Regions from separate parts of the Lysinibacillus louembei genome, predicted to be linked through region 1. Evidence: riboswitches for the same ligand, from Rfam matches in the RefSeq annotation. Region 1 holds a riboswitch; each other region holds the start of a gene.
The links. Region 1 has a riboswitch for S-adenosylmethionine ahead of metK (methionine adenosyltransferase). Riboswitches for the same ligand answer to the same signal wherever they lie in the genome.
Positions count from the first base shown of each region.

Region 1 (4,758 bases):
CCATTAAAATCCCCCTTTGAAAATAATGTATTATTTTGAAGTTTACTATATTACATATGCATTTTTTATGCAATACATTTTTAAAAAATTCTAAATATTTCGTATTGTGAAATTTTAAAAAAGATAGATTTTTTCAGCTTTCAAACTAAGAAAGGTATGTTAGAAATATTTCTAACATACCTCGCTTGTTATTACTTCACTAATTGGTTAAAGCATTCTCATGACTTATACTGTTTATTTGTCAAACAAAAAAAGCCAATTTGTGTAAAGTGGTTTACTATGACAAAACTTTAAAATTTATTATTAAACAAACATAATGTATATATGTTTAAATAATATAGCCTAATGAGCGTAACACATTATTCATAAAATCTTTTGTGTATAAATATACTTCTTCTCTTTCCATTTCAAAATATAAACTATGGCGACAATCAGCCCATTCTTTATATTGAAAATGCGATAATGGCTGCTGCATTAACCAGCTTTTTGATGCCTGTATATCCGTAATTTGGTCTCTTTCACCCGTCATCATCAAGACAGGCATATTGTGAAATTTTACTTCTGGATTTTTCAAGCGCTTTAAAAGCTGTTGCAAATCTTTATACCATTTCACTGTAACAGTTGTATTATGCGGTATGTCATCTCTTAACTCTTCATATACCTCTGCATTTCGAGACATCAGCTGCATCGTAATTTCATGATTGAGCCTTACACTAGATGTTAATGCACTAATACTTGTTAAGGCATTGGACATTTTCCCAGGCAGTAGCTTTAAGTGCATCCATGGTGAAATAAAGATTACACCTGCACATTCCAGCTGCTTTTTTTGTAAAACATTCATTAATACTGTTGCACCTAAACCATTACCTATAACAAATACAGGCAAATTTTCCGATAAGCCTATTTCTATTAATTGCTTTACATAGTCCTCATATTTAAAAAAATCTTCATCGTGATAATTGATATTTTTTGCCTGTGCTCCGTGTCCTGGTAAATCCCCCATTACAACGTGAAATCCTGCGCTTCGCAGCTTTTCAATTAGCCAAGCATACCAACGATGATGCTCATATGCTCCATGGACAATTGCAACAACTGCTTTTGGCTGTCCTTCAGCCTCCCATTTCCACATTGCAATCCCTCCTATATTTTAACCTGTTCTTTTTATCATGAAATAGATGCCTTTATTATAATCGGTATTTATACGATTGTTTAAATTTTATTTTCTATTTTTCCCTACTTTTGATACGATGGTTGCATAGTTTGCATAAAGAAAGGAAGCGTTTTTAACATGATTTACCCATATAAAGGGATAATGCCAAAAATTGATTCGACTGCATTTATCGCAGATTTCGCTACAATAACAGGGGATGTCACAATTGGAGAGGAATCTACAATATGGTTTAATACAGTTATTCGCGGCGATGTAGCACCAACTATTATCGGTAAACGTGTCAGCATACAAGATTTAAGCTGTATCCATCAAAGCCCAAACAATCCCGTGGTGATTGAAGATGAAGTAACAATCGGTCATCAAGTAACATTGCATGGCTGTACAATTCGCAAACGTGCATTAGTTGGGATGGGCTCTATCATTCTTGATGGTGCTGAAATTGGGGAAGGTGCCTTTATCGGTGCGGGAAGCCTCGTTCCTCCAGGCAAAAAAATTCCTGCCAATATGCTCGCAATGGGACGTCCTGCAAAGGTAGTGCGCGAAATAAACGCAGAGGACCGCAAAGATATGGATCGCATCATCCGTGAATATGTAGAAAAAGGCCAATATTATAAATCATTAAAAGAAGATGTGTGAACCACACCCCACTTAACTATTTTGAAGTGGGAGTCTTACACTAGATAAATAATAAATAGCTGTCAAGAAAGTAAGGTATTGACCTACATTTCATGACAGCCTTTTATCATTTTATTATTTCACTAATAATGCTGCTTTTTCTTTTAATACTTCCGCTTTATCTGTTTGCTCCCAAGGAACATTTAAGTCCGTGCGGCCAAAATGTCCGTAAGCTGCCGTTTGTTTGTAAATTGGACGGCGTAAATCTAACATTTTAATAATGCCTGCTGGACGTAAATCAAATAGCTCACGTACCCATTCTACAATTTGTGATGATGACACTGTTCCTGTGCCGAACGTATCAACAGCAATCGATACAGGCTGTGCTACACCAATTGCATAAGCAAGCTGCACTTCCGCACGCTCTGCTAAGCCTGCTGCAACAATATTTTTCGCTACATAACGCGCTGCATAAGCTGCTGAACGGTCAACCTTCGTTGCATCCTTCCCTGAGAATGCACCACCACCATGACGTGCATAGCCGCCATATGTGTCTACGATAATTTTACGACCCGTTAAGCCAGCATCCCCTTTTGGTCCACCGATAACGAAGCGACCTGTTGGGTTAATGAAGTATTTTGTTGCATCATCTAATAATTCTGCTGGCACTACTGGTGCAATGACAACACGCTTCAAGTCTGCTTGAATTTGTTCTAATGTTACTTCCTCATCATGCTGTGTCGAAATAACGATTGTATCCACACGCACTGGTACATTATTTTCATCGTATTCTACCGTTACTTGTGTTTTACCATCTGGACGTAAATACTGTAATTCACCCGATTTACGAACCTCAGTTAAACGACGTGCTAGCTTATGTGCAAGGCTAATTGGTAACGGCATAAGCTCAGGTGTTTCGTTACATGCATAACCAAACATTAAACCTTGGTCACCTGCGCCAATCGCCTCGATTGCTTCATCAGTCATTGAGCCTTCACGCGCTTCAAGCGCTTGGTCTACACCTTGTGCGATGTCAGGCGATTGCTCGCCAATCGCTACAAGCACAGCTAAGTTTTCTGCATCAAAGCCATATTTACCACGTGTATAGCCAATTTCTGCAACAGTATCACGTACAATGCCTTTAATATCTACATAAGTTGAAGTTGAAATCTCTCCTGCAACTAATACTAAACCTGTCGTTACAGTTGTTTCACATGCTACACGCGCATTTGGATCTGCTGCTAAAATTGCATCTAAAATTGCATCTGAAATTTGGTCACAAATTTTATCTGGATGCCCTTCTGTTACACTTTCTGATGTAAATAATCTACGGTTTGTCATGTTATTTCCTCCTATAATTCCTGCGAATATGATACGGTACTCGTTACCCATGTCAAGCTTATTTCAAGCCGCTATCGCTTCTTAACACGAGGATTTTGAAAGGTGTAATGGTTCAAATTTGCAATAAAAAAACCTTCCACTCATTTAGTATGAGAGAAAGGATTGTATGTTCGTTCCCTTTCACTCTTATCGTTCAAGGAGAAATCTCCTTGCATCAGGTTGGCACCAACGCATGATGTGAAAAGTCATGCAGGTTGCCGGGCTTCATAGGGCCTGACCCTCCACCAGCTCGGGATAAGAGTATCCGTTCAATTTCATATAATACATAATTCTTTTTCTACTGTCAAATGCTATATACGTTTATTTTTCGTTGGACTACATCCTATGACATCCGTTTTATACAGTTACACGAATTCGCCATAAAATTTCATAAATTTATAACGAATTAGTATAGACTATTTCGTTTAATGTGTTATACTTTTTGTATTCGAAAGAAAGAAATACCCTTTATTAATGGGAATATTATAAACAAAAGGATGGTTTTAAACGATGAATTCAGTAGAAATTGCGAACGAACTGAAAGATTTATTAAATGGTACAAATGTTCATGTTCAACTTTCTGTTCCACAGTTAGTAGAAAAAGCAACATCTCGTGGAGAAGCAATTTTAACTGTTGATGGTGCATTGCGTGCTGAGACAGGCAAATATACTGGTCGTTCTCCTAAAGATAAATATACGGTTGAGGAAGAAAGCACAAAAGATAAAATTGATTGGGGCAAAGTGAACCGTCCAATTTCTTCTGAAGTGTTTGAAAAACTATATGTAAAAGTAGTTAATTATTTAAAAGAGCGCGATGAGCTTTTTGTCTTTAATGGCTTTGCTGGAGCAGATAAAGATTCGCAAATCGGCATTAAAGTAATTAATGAATATGCATGGCACAATTTATTCTGCCACCAATTATTTATCCGTCCAACTGCTGAAGAGCTAACTGCACATACAACAGACTTCACAATTGTTTCTGCTCCTAATTTCAAAGCAGATCCAGCTGTGGATGGCACAGACTCTGAAACTTTCATTATCGTGTCATTAGAAAAGAAAGTTATTTTAATCGGTGGTACAGAATACGCTGGTGAAATGAAAAAATCTATTTTCGGTATTATGAACTACTTATTACCTGAGCAAGGTATTTTATCAATGCACTGTTCAGCAAATGTTGGTGAGGCAGGCGATGTTGCACTATTCTTCGGTCTATCTGGCACAGGTAAAACAACTTTATCAGCAGATAGCGATCGCAAGTTAATCGGTGATGATGAGCATGGCTGGTCAGACAACGGCGTATTTAATATTGAAGGTGGCTGCTACGCAAAAACAATTAACCTTTCAGCAGAAAAAGAACCTGAAATTTATAACGCAATCCGCTTTGGCGCTGTTTTAGAAAACGTTGTAGTTGATGAAAACACACGTATTTGCAACTATGATGATGGTTCATTAACAGAAAATACACGTGTTGCTTACCCGATTGATTATATCGAAAACATTGCAAAACCTTCTGTAGCAGGACACCCACAAACAATTGTGTTCTTAACTGCAGATGCATTTGGGGTATTGCCTCCAATCTCTAAATTAACAAA
Region 1 covers NZ_CP137624.1:2,302,350-2,307,107, reverse strand. The annotation lists gene R6U77_RS11565 (alanine/glycine:cation symporter family protein) at 1-4, opposite strand, end outside; gene R6U77_RS11560 (alpha/beta hydrolase) at 329-1,129, opposite strand; gene R6U77_RS11555 (gamma carbonic anhydrase) at 1,289-1,807, shown strand; gene metK (methionine adenosyltransferase) at 1,922-3,127, opposite strand; SAM riboswitch class I at 3,311-3,428, opposite strand; gene pckA (phosphoenolpyruvate carboxykinase (ATP)) at 3,677-4,758, shown strand, end outside.

Region 2 (4,758 bases), 700 kb from region 1:
GCTTCAATCGACTGTCCTGCTAGCGTTGTACCCATCGGTTCAATCGTACCTGAAATCATAATTGGTAGCTCTTTCCCCAAATCAGTAAAAGCACGTTTAATACCAATTGTCGCTGCTTTGACGTTCAGCATATCCTGGCTCGTTTCAAGCAAAATTAAGTCTGCGCCCGCTTCTACAAGTGCATGTGCTTGTACATAGAAGTTTTCCTCTAATTCATCAAAGGTAATACCACCCGTTACCGACAACGTTTTCGTCGTTGGTCCAATAGCACCTGCTACGAAGCGTGGCCATTCTGGTGTTGAAATTTTTGCAGCCTCTTCCTTGGCTATTTCTACAGCACGCTTATTAATTTCAATTGCCTTATGCCCTAAATCGTATTCATTCAATACGAGCGGTGTCCCACCGAATGTATTTGTACAAATAATATCTGCGCCCGCTTCTAAATAGGCACGATGTATTTTGTGCAAAACGTCTGGACGTGTCAGTACAAGGTTCTCGTTACAGCCATCCAGCTCCTCACCACCAAAATCGTCATATGTTAAATTTTCATTTTGTAGCATCGTTCCCATTGCGCCATCAATGATTAAAATGCGCTTTGCTAACTGTTCTTCAATTGGGTGATTAAACATTTGCTTTGACTCCTTTTTGTGCATCAAATTGCTTCACATAGTCCATTAATTGTCGTGTCATATCGTAGCGTAAAAATGGTGTAATTAAATAAATACCATTGAAATATTCGCATGCTGTATCGAGTAATTCCTGTGCAATAGCAATACCCTCAGCCGTTGCTTTTTCCTTATCATCCCCGCAAGCTTCCATACGTGCTAATGCATCATCAGATAATTTAATACCTGGCACCTCATGATGTAAAAACTCTGCGCTTCTAAAGCTTGTTAATGGCATGATACCGATATAAATTGGTGTGTCTAAATGCTTTGTTGCCTCATATATTTCAACGATTTTTTCTTTCGTATAAACAGGCTGTGTAATAAAATAATCTGCACCATGCTCAATTTTTTTCTCTAAACGGCTTACCGCACGATCTAATACACGCACATTTGGGTTAAATGCCGCAGCAACAGAGAAGTTCGCCTGCTTGCGCAATGATTTCCCTGAGAAGGAAATGCCTTCGTTTAATTTTTTAATTAAAGTAATTAGCTCCATTGAGGATACATCATAAACGCTTGTTGCTCCTGGGAAATCTCCTACCTTTGTCGGGTCACCTGTCACAACTAAAATATCATTTAAATCCAAGGCATCTAAGCCCATTAAATGCGACTGTAAGCCAATTAAATTACGATCACGGCATGTTAAATGAGGCAATGCACGAACACCATGCTGCAATTTTAAAATCGAAGCCATCGCAATATTGCTAATACGTGGGGAGGCAAGTGAATTATCTGCCATCATAATGACATCAGCCCCTGCTTCATACAGCTCCTTCGCCCCCTTCACAAAGCCATCGATTTCTAAATGACGTGGTGTGTCTAACTCAACAATAACAGAACGGCCTCGCTTCGCCTTGATATGTAACGGCTCTTCAACTGGTGGCTCTGGCACACGTACAAACTCTGCACTTCTAGGCTTAATTTCCTTTTCAGTCAGTGGCTTAACACCTGCTAGACGTTTTTTCACTGCTTCAATATGCTTTGGTGTTGTACCGCAGCAACCACCAATCAAACGCACTCCTTGCCCAACTAGCTCCACCGCTGCACGTGCAAAGTAATCAGCCTCTGATTCATAGACAACACGACCATCTTCTACATCTAATAAAGAAGCGTTCGGATATGCTGAAAGAAAGGCATGCTTCGGTAGCTCCACCGTTTCCATTGCTTGAATCGAATGATACGGACCTAAGCGACAGTTCATGCCAACAACATCTGCACCGAGTGCATCTAGCTCCGTTAATGCATCATTTAAGCTCATGCCATTTTGTAAAATGCCTGGCTCATGCATCGACACTTGTGCCACAATGACTTTATCTGTTAATGGCCGCAGCATTTGAACCGTTGCAGATAGCTCTTCGAAATCATAATATGTTTCAAGCAATAGCCCATCTACGCCACCTGCTAATAAGCTCTCTGCCTGCTCACGAATCGCTAATAAAATTTCCTCTAATGTCGCATCACTTTTACGGATTCCACGCACACCACCAATTGTCCCAAGCACAAATTGCTCACCTTTACCAACTGCTGCCTTTGCTAGCCTAACTGCAGCCGCATTAAATTCCTGCACGCGATTCTCATAGCCATAGCGTGCTAATTTAATAGCATTTGCCCCATATGTATTCGTTTGAATGACATCAGCTCCTGCCGCAATATATTCACCATGAATCTTCTCTACAATCTCAGGTTTTGTAACATTCATTTCTTCATGGCAATAATCCAATCCATATGAATAAAGCAGTGTTCCAATCGCCCCATCTGCTGTTAATACTCTTGCCTGTAATGCTTCACGTAGTCCCATCTTTCATCCTCGCTCTCGCTTAATATAATCAATTACGCCTCGTCGTAATTGGGTACGGATTAATCCGTGACATCTGCCAGAGGCTGTATTATTCAACAGGTATTGCTGAATAATAATAAAAAGCCTCCTTTATTTAAATATAAAGAAGGCTCTACTCGTTCGTATCGTTCCTTCTCATCTGTCGGCATACACCTGCTGGATTTAGCACCTGACATGTTTGTTGGTTGCTGAAGCTTCATCGGGCCAGTCCCTCTGCTTCTCTCGATAAGAAATTGAATGCATATTAAATTCTTATTGTTCATTATAGAGTAGTCGATGCCATTTGAGAAGTGTTTTTTACTAATCAGAAGAAATATCTACTTCTCTCAAGAATAATATCAAGTAATCTAGAAAATAAAACTAAAAAAATCAGTGGGCAATCACTTCATTCCCACTGATTTTTTCACTATTTAATAATGTAGTGCACGATATAAAAATGCAACAAGCTGAGCCCTCGTTATCGGAGAATTTGGATAAAAATAGCCATTATCCCCCAATGTAATCCCTGCTCTTTCTAGTGCTGCAATATAACCTGCACTCCAATGTTTGCTAGAAACATCCTTGAATGAGCTTGTGCCTTCAGGCGTAAGCTGTAGCACACTCACTAAAATTTTGGCTACTTGCGCTCGTGTAATTGATTCTTTCGGATTGAATAACCCATTTTCTCCATCTACAATACCCGCTTGTTGTAACATCATAATTGCTTCATAGTATGGATTCTCCAACGATACATCTGAAAAATTTTCTGATGTGCGTATTTGCTTCAATGTAAAGGCTCGCGCAACAAGTGCTGCAACATGCTGACGGTTAATTGGCTCATTTGGACGGAAGGAACCATCCTCGTAGCCTTTAATTATGCCTTGAGCTGTCAGTTCAGTAATCATTTCCTTCGCCCAATGCTGTTCCACATCGTTAAAAGGAACACTTGGTTGAGGCGTTACAGGTTGCTTGATTTCCTCCCACTTCGCATATAAGGTCATATTCGCTATTACACGTGTTTCATCTGACCATTTCTTTGTTAATTCTTGATCTTGATACCAACCTAAAAACTCAAACCCCTCTTTTTTTGGTAGAGGTAAATCACGAATAGTTGTATTGTAAGTAATCTCTATTGTATCTAATATTGTCCCTCCGCCTATATCAAAGGCAATCTTAATCTTTGTTGGAGTGGGGACCTCAGGCGTTGATGGTCCAGTAGTACCCTCACCGCCAGTTGGTGGTGGGTTTACGGCCCACTTTGCATACAAAATCATATCTTCTGCCACTGTGTCTAGTACAAAATTCCATGGCAAATTTAGTCCACTATCTTTATACCAACCGACAAATGTATGCTCTGCTTTTGTTGGATTTGCCGGTTGCTTCAATTTGTCACCATAATGAACAATTTCTGTGTTTATTGCCGTCCCACCGTTTGTATTAAATGTGACTTTATATGAATTTACAGCCCATTTTGCATATAGTGTTGTATTCTCTGTTACTATATCTGTGGCGAAGTCCCATTCACTATTCAATGTACTGTCTTTATACCAGCCAACAAATGTATGCTCTGCTTTTGTTGGAGGTGTTGGCGGATTCATCTTGTTACCATAGTTGACTGTTTCTGTAGTAATTGCTGTTCCACCATTTGTATCAAATGCAATTGTATACGAATTCGCCTGCCATTTTGCATATAATATTGTAGGCTCAGTCACTACATCTGTAGCAAAGTCCCATTCTATGTTCAATCCACTATCCTTATACCACCCAACAAACGTATGTCCTACCTTTGTTGGGTCTGTAGGTTGTTGTATTTGATCTCCATATTGTACTGTTTCTGTATTAATCGTTGTACCACCATTTGTATTAAATGTAACTGTATATGGGTTTGTTGACCACTTCGCATAAAGTATCATATCTTCTGTCACTACATCTGTGGCAAAGTTCCATTCTGTATCAAGCGTTACTTCTTTATACCAGCCGACAAATGTATATCCTTCTTTTACTGGGTTAAGTGGTTTGCTCATTATCTCTCCATATAAAACTATTGCTGTATCAACTGTTGTTCCGCCATTTGTTTCAAATGTCACGATATGTGGGTTTGCTTCCCATTTTGCATATAAGGTCATATCTTCTAATACTATATCTGTGTCAAAATTCCATTCCGTATTTAAACCGCTATCCTTATACCAGCCAGCAAATGTATGTCCTACTTTCATTGGATCTGCCGGCTTATTCACTTTCTGTCCGTCTATTATGACTACAGTAGTTGGATCT
Region 2 covers NZ_CP137624.1:1,600,659-1,605,416, reverse strand. The annotation lists gene metH (methionine synthase) at 1-629, opposite strand, end outside; gene R6U77_RS07970 (bifunctional homocysteine S-methyltransferase/methylenetetrahydrofolate reductase) at 622-2,466, opposite strand; SAM riboswitch class I at 2,638-2,737, opposite strand; gene R6U77_RS07965 (InlB B-repeat-containing protein) at 2,916-4,758, opposite strand, start outside.
Region 2: another riboswitch for S-adenosylmethionine. It lies ahead of R6U77_RS07970 (bifunctional homocysteine S-methyltransferase/methylenetetrahydrofolate reductase); the one in region 1 lies ahead of metK (methionine adenosyltransferase).

Region 3 (4,758 bases), 600 kb from region 1:
TCGCGAAAATATTAAACGTATTAAAGCTGGCACAGAACCGAAAGTGAAATGGATTTAACTTTAAAATGCCAAGGTCTGAATTAGCAGCACTTTGGCATCTAACTAAGCAATTTGCTGTTCCTCATTTAGGAAATCCGCTAAAATAACATTATTAATGTATGTCGGGAGAGGTCTTCATGAAAATTATTTTGACGGATGCAGCTTTAAATTGGTTTCACACAGAAATGGAAGTACAGCAGGGTGATTATGTACGCTTTTATGCCAGATACGGTGGGTCATCGCCATTCCATGAAGGATTTTCACTTGGTATGAATCGCGAATTACCACATGAAATTGGCGTAGAAACGATTGTGGATGGCGTTCATTTTTACATAGAGCGCAATGATGAATGGTTTTTCAATGAGCATGATTTGCATGTAGGTGTGAATGAAAAGCTAGATGAATTAGCTTATGAGTACAAACAGGCATAAAAAAGCGATGCAACAGGCTCTTGTGGAGTCGTTGCATCGCTTTTTATTGTTCATTTATGAAAATATTTTCAAGAAGCTGCCGATGTGTGCCAACAATGATGCGGACATTGTCCAAATGATAAAATGTACTCGTAAAATTCATATCATATATATCCTCATTGGGTGAATATAAATAAATGGTTATATCATTCGCTAAAGCAAGTCCGAACTCAATATGACCGCCCTTCCCAGCAGGTAATAAAATGATTAAAAAATCAGCAAGTTGAACCGCTTCTTTTTCTGCATTGCCAATACGTTGCAATTCCTCTAAATTGGCTGCACGGCTGTTTTGTGTCCAGTCATACGTATGCTGAAAGCCTTTTGCTGTTAATTGGTCTCTTACATAACGGACATCCTCTATATTTTGAAAGCTGGAGGCAATGTAAAATTTTTTCGGTGTGCTAAATATGATATTCAATCTCCTCTTCAACAAAATCCCATTTGTATGGCGTTTCTTGGTATACGTAATAGTTCAACCAGTTGTAGAACAATAAATGCGAATGGGCACGCCATGTATTTTTTGGTGCTTTCGTTGGGTCATCATTTGGGAAGTAGTTCACAGGCACTTCTACATTATCTGCCTTGGCGATATCTCGCTCGTATTCATCAGCAAGCGTTGTCGCATCATACTCTAAATGTCCTGTAATCATAATTTGCTTATTGTCCTTCGATTGTACAATAAAGACACCCGCATCGTCTGAATAGCTCAGCAAGCGTAAATCTGGATGCGCACGCACCTCATCAATTGATACAGATGTATGTCTTGAATGTGGTGCTACATATTCATCGCTAAAGCCACGCACTAAATCTACCGTTAAATCCGTAATAACATGTGAGTATACGCCTGAGCATTTTTTCGGCAGCTCAAATTTACCAATGCCGTAATGATGATATAAAGCCGCTTGCGCACCCCAACAAATATTCATGATGGATGTGACATTTAGCTTTGCCCAATCCATAATATCCGTAATTTCCTTCCAATAGATAACGTCCTCAAATTCCATGCGTTCAATTGGCGCACCTGTAATAATCATGCCATCATAGCGGCGGTGTTTAATCTCAGCAAATGTCGTATAGAACGTTTGCAAATGTGATTTTGAGACATTTTTCGATTCATAGGTTGCTGTATTCAAAAATGTGACATTTACTTGTAAAGGTGTGTTCCCTAATAAACGCAATAATTGCAGCTCTGTTTTCTCCTTTTCTGGCATTAGGTTACAAACTAAAATGTTTAACGGACGGATTTGCTGTGTTCTCGCACGGTCCTCCTCCATCACGAAAATTTTCTCTTTTCTTAGTAGCTCACCTGCTGGCAACTGCTTCGGAATATTAATTGGCATTGCTTTTCCCCCATTTCTTGAAATAACAAATCAATACAAAAAACCCTCACATTCCAGCATAGAGAATGTGAGGGTTTTGTAAGCAATCCGTTCACTCTTATCTCTCGGGAGTCCCCCCGCTGGAATTAGCACCTTTCTAATCAATGTTAGAGGTTGCTGAAGCGTCAACGGGCCATATCCCTCGGCTTCTCTTGATAAGTGTTTTTTTAATTTTGTTTATTGTAGCATTATTGAAAGCGTTTGACAATAGGGTTTAAAATACTATTGTCAATACTCTACACTTCTTAAATCAAATTCCATACAATTTTTACAATCCCTTTTATATGAATCATGTTTTTTACTGATAATATATTAAAGTCGCCATCGTATAGCCGTCTATACGATTAACATCTAACATAACGTAATAAGAGCCTTTATCCCATAAGCTTGAAATATAATAACTACCGTCTGAACGTGTTTCCACATTACGTCCTAGCTCCTTAAGACCTTCTTTATAAAGCGTGTCATGGATAAGTTGTATTTCCGACCAATCACTATAACGGTCTCTATTAGGGAAGAAATCAAATCCAATCGCACCAAGCTTTTTATCCTCATAATAATATATCAATTCTGTTGAGTAACCATATTTCATTGCTGAGTAAACTAAAGTAGACACATTTCCCTTTTGTGATTTTCTAAGTAACTTTGCTGTTTCTGCTTTCTCAACTTGATTTATACTCATAGAAAAATCAATTTTTCGATTTTTATTTTGAGCGCTCTGTTCTTGCACTACTAAATAAGCATCCTTTACATACCCCTTGACATTTCCTTGTTTGATGTGTGACCAACCGTTGCTGTCCGTTGTGTATACAAAAACTTTCGAGCCATCTTTCAGCATCGTTACTTTAGCACCTTTCGAATGTGCTTCTTTTCTGACAATTAATCCTCCTTCTGATTTCACATATTTTGTTTGATTCACAGTTTGCTTTGATACTTTCGTTTCAGAGGTACTAGCTGATGCTTGAGCATCCCCATAATCCATAGCCGTTAGTGCAATAAAACATAACGATACTGCAATGATCCATTTGACGAACTTCATTCAACGCACTCCCTTCATAATATTAGTTAAATTGTATCATAGGAGGAAACACTATCCTATTATTGAAATGTAAGTTACACTATTATTTTTAGTTAATAAAAAAACAAAGGGGTTTAGCCATGTTTCCAACATTAGCAACAGAACGATTAATTTTGCGAGAGATTGTACACGAAGATGCTGGCGATATTTTTGCCTATTTTTCAAACGAGGATGTAACAAAGCATTATGGTATGCAAGCATTGGAGGATATTGAACAAGCCGAACAATTAATCGAAGGGTTTACAAAAGGCTTTCAAGGAAAAAGAAGTATGCGTTGGGGTATTACAATTAAAGGGAACAATCGTTTAATTGGTACAATTGGCTTTAATTTATGGGTACCTGTTCATAGACGAGCTGAGGTAGGCTACGAAATACATCCTGATTTTTGGCGTAAGGGCCTTGCATCCGAGGCGCTGGAGAAAATAGTAGAATACGGCTTTCAGGAGCTGGAGTTAACGCGCATTGGAGCGACTGTTTATATTGAAAATACAGCGTCTAATGAAATGTTGTTGAAGCAGGGCTTTGAACAAGAAGGCACTTTGCGCAATTATATGTATCAAGATGGTTACGCACATGATGTCAATATATATGCGAAGGTACAAAAAAGACAGGGGTGATTTCCCTGTCTTATTCAAAAAGCTCCTTCAATAACGTAAATGACTTGGCTCTCGCCTCTTCATCATAAATTGAAGCAGTGACCATCAATTCATCTACCTGTGTATCAGCAACAAATTTTTCAAGCTGTTCTTTAACCGTTTGTTGATTGCCGACAAACATATATTGGCGTTGCTGTAGCACCGCCTGTTTTTCAAACGGTGTCCAAATTTCATCCATATCGTCAACTGGTGGCTGTAGCAAATCATGTGTACGGCGAATAATGCTTAAGAAAAGCTGATAATGCGTTGTCGCTAATTTTTGTGCTTCCTCATCTGTGTCTGCAATAATGACATTGATACATGCCAGCATTTTTGGTTTTTCCAATGCTTCTGATGAACGGAATTGTGTACGGTAAATATCAATCGCCTGCATTAAATAATCTGGTGCAAAATGGCTAGCAAAGGCATATGGCATGCCACGACGCGCTGCAAGCTCAGCACTGAATAAGCTCGAGCCTAACAGCCATAGCGGAATATTTGCACCAAAGCCCGGATATGCTTTAATATGGTCGGTTTCTTTCGCTTGCATTAAATAGCGTTCTAATTCCTCTATATTATGTTCAAAATCCTCAGCGTCACGACGGCGCAATGCTCTTGCAGTGAACGGGTCTGTGCCTGGTGCACGTCCTAAGCCTAAATCAATACGATTTGGAAACATTGCATCAAGTGTGCCAAATTGCTCGGCAACAATGAGTGGTGCATGGTTTGGTAGCATAATACCACCTGAGCCAAGACGAATTTTTTTCGTTGCATTCGCTAAATAGCTTATAACGACAGCTGTTGCAGAGCTAGCAATCGCTCGGCTATTATGGTGCTCCGCTACCCAATAACGCTCATAGCCTAACTCATCTGCTAAGACCGCTAAGTTGCGTGAGCGTTGAAACGCCTCAAATGTTGTCTGTCCTTCTGCAATCGTTACTAAATCTAGAACAGACACGGGAATATTTTTTAACAATGGGATCACCTCACACATTACTATAACGAAATTTGGAAATAGATGCTTGCAATATGCTTATATGCTAAAGTAAATCAAGGTTGGGTCATTAACCTTTTGGCTTTTTCTAGTTTACTTCATTAAAAACTGCTGCAATGCTGCCATCTGCTCCTGTGCATGCTGATAGCCCATATTATAATTG
Region 3 covers NZ_CP137624.1:2,902,494-2,907,251, reverse strand. The annotation lists gene plsY (glycerol-3-phosphate 1-O-acyltransferase PlsY) at 1-58, shown strand, start outside; gene R6U77_RS14440 (HesB/YadR/YfhF family protein) at 177-470, shown strand; gene R6U77_RS14435 (group-specific protein) at 514-927, opposite strand; gene metA (homoserine O-acetyltransferase MetA) at 911-1,849, opposite strand; SAM riboswitch class I at 1,944-2,050, opposite strand; gene R6U77_RS14425 (SH3 domain-containing protein) at 2,187-2,927, opposite strand; gene R6U77_RS14420 (GNAT family N-acetyltransferase) at 3,047-3,583, shown strand; gene R6U77_RS14415 (LLM class flavin-dependent oxidoreductase) at 3,594-4,595, opposite strand; gene R6U77_RS14410 (patatin-like phospholipase family protein) at 4,689-4,758, opposite strand, start outside.
Region 3: another riboswitch for S-adenosylmethionine. It lies ahead of metA (homoserine O-acetyltransferase MetA); the one in region 1 lies ahead of metK (methionine adenosyltransferase).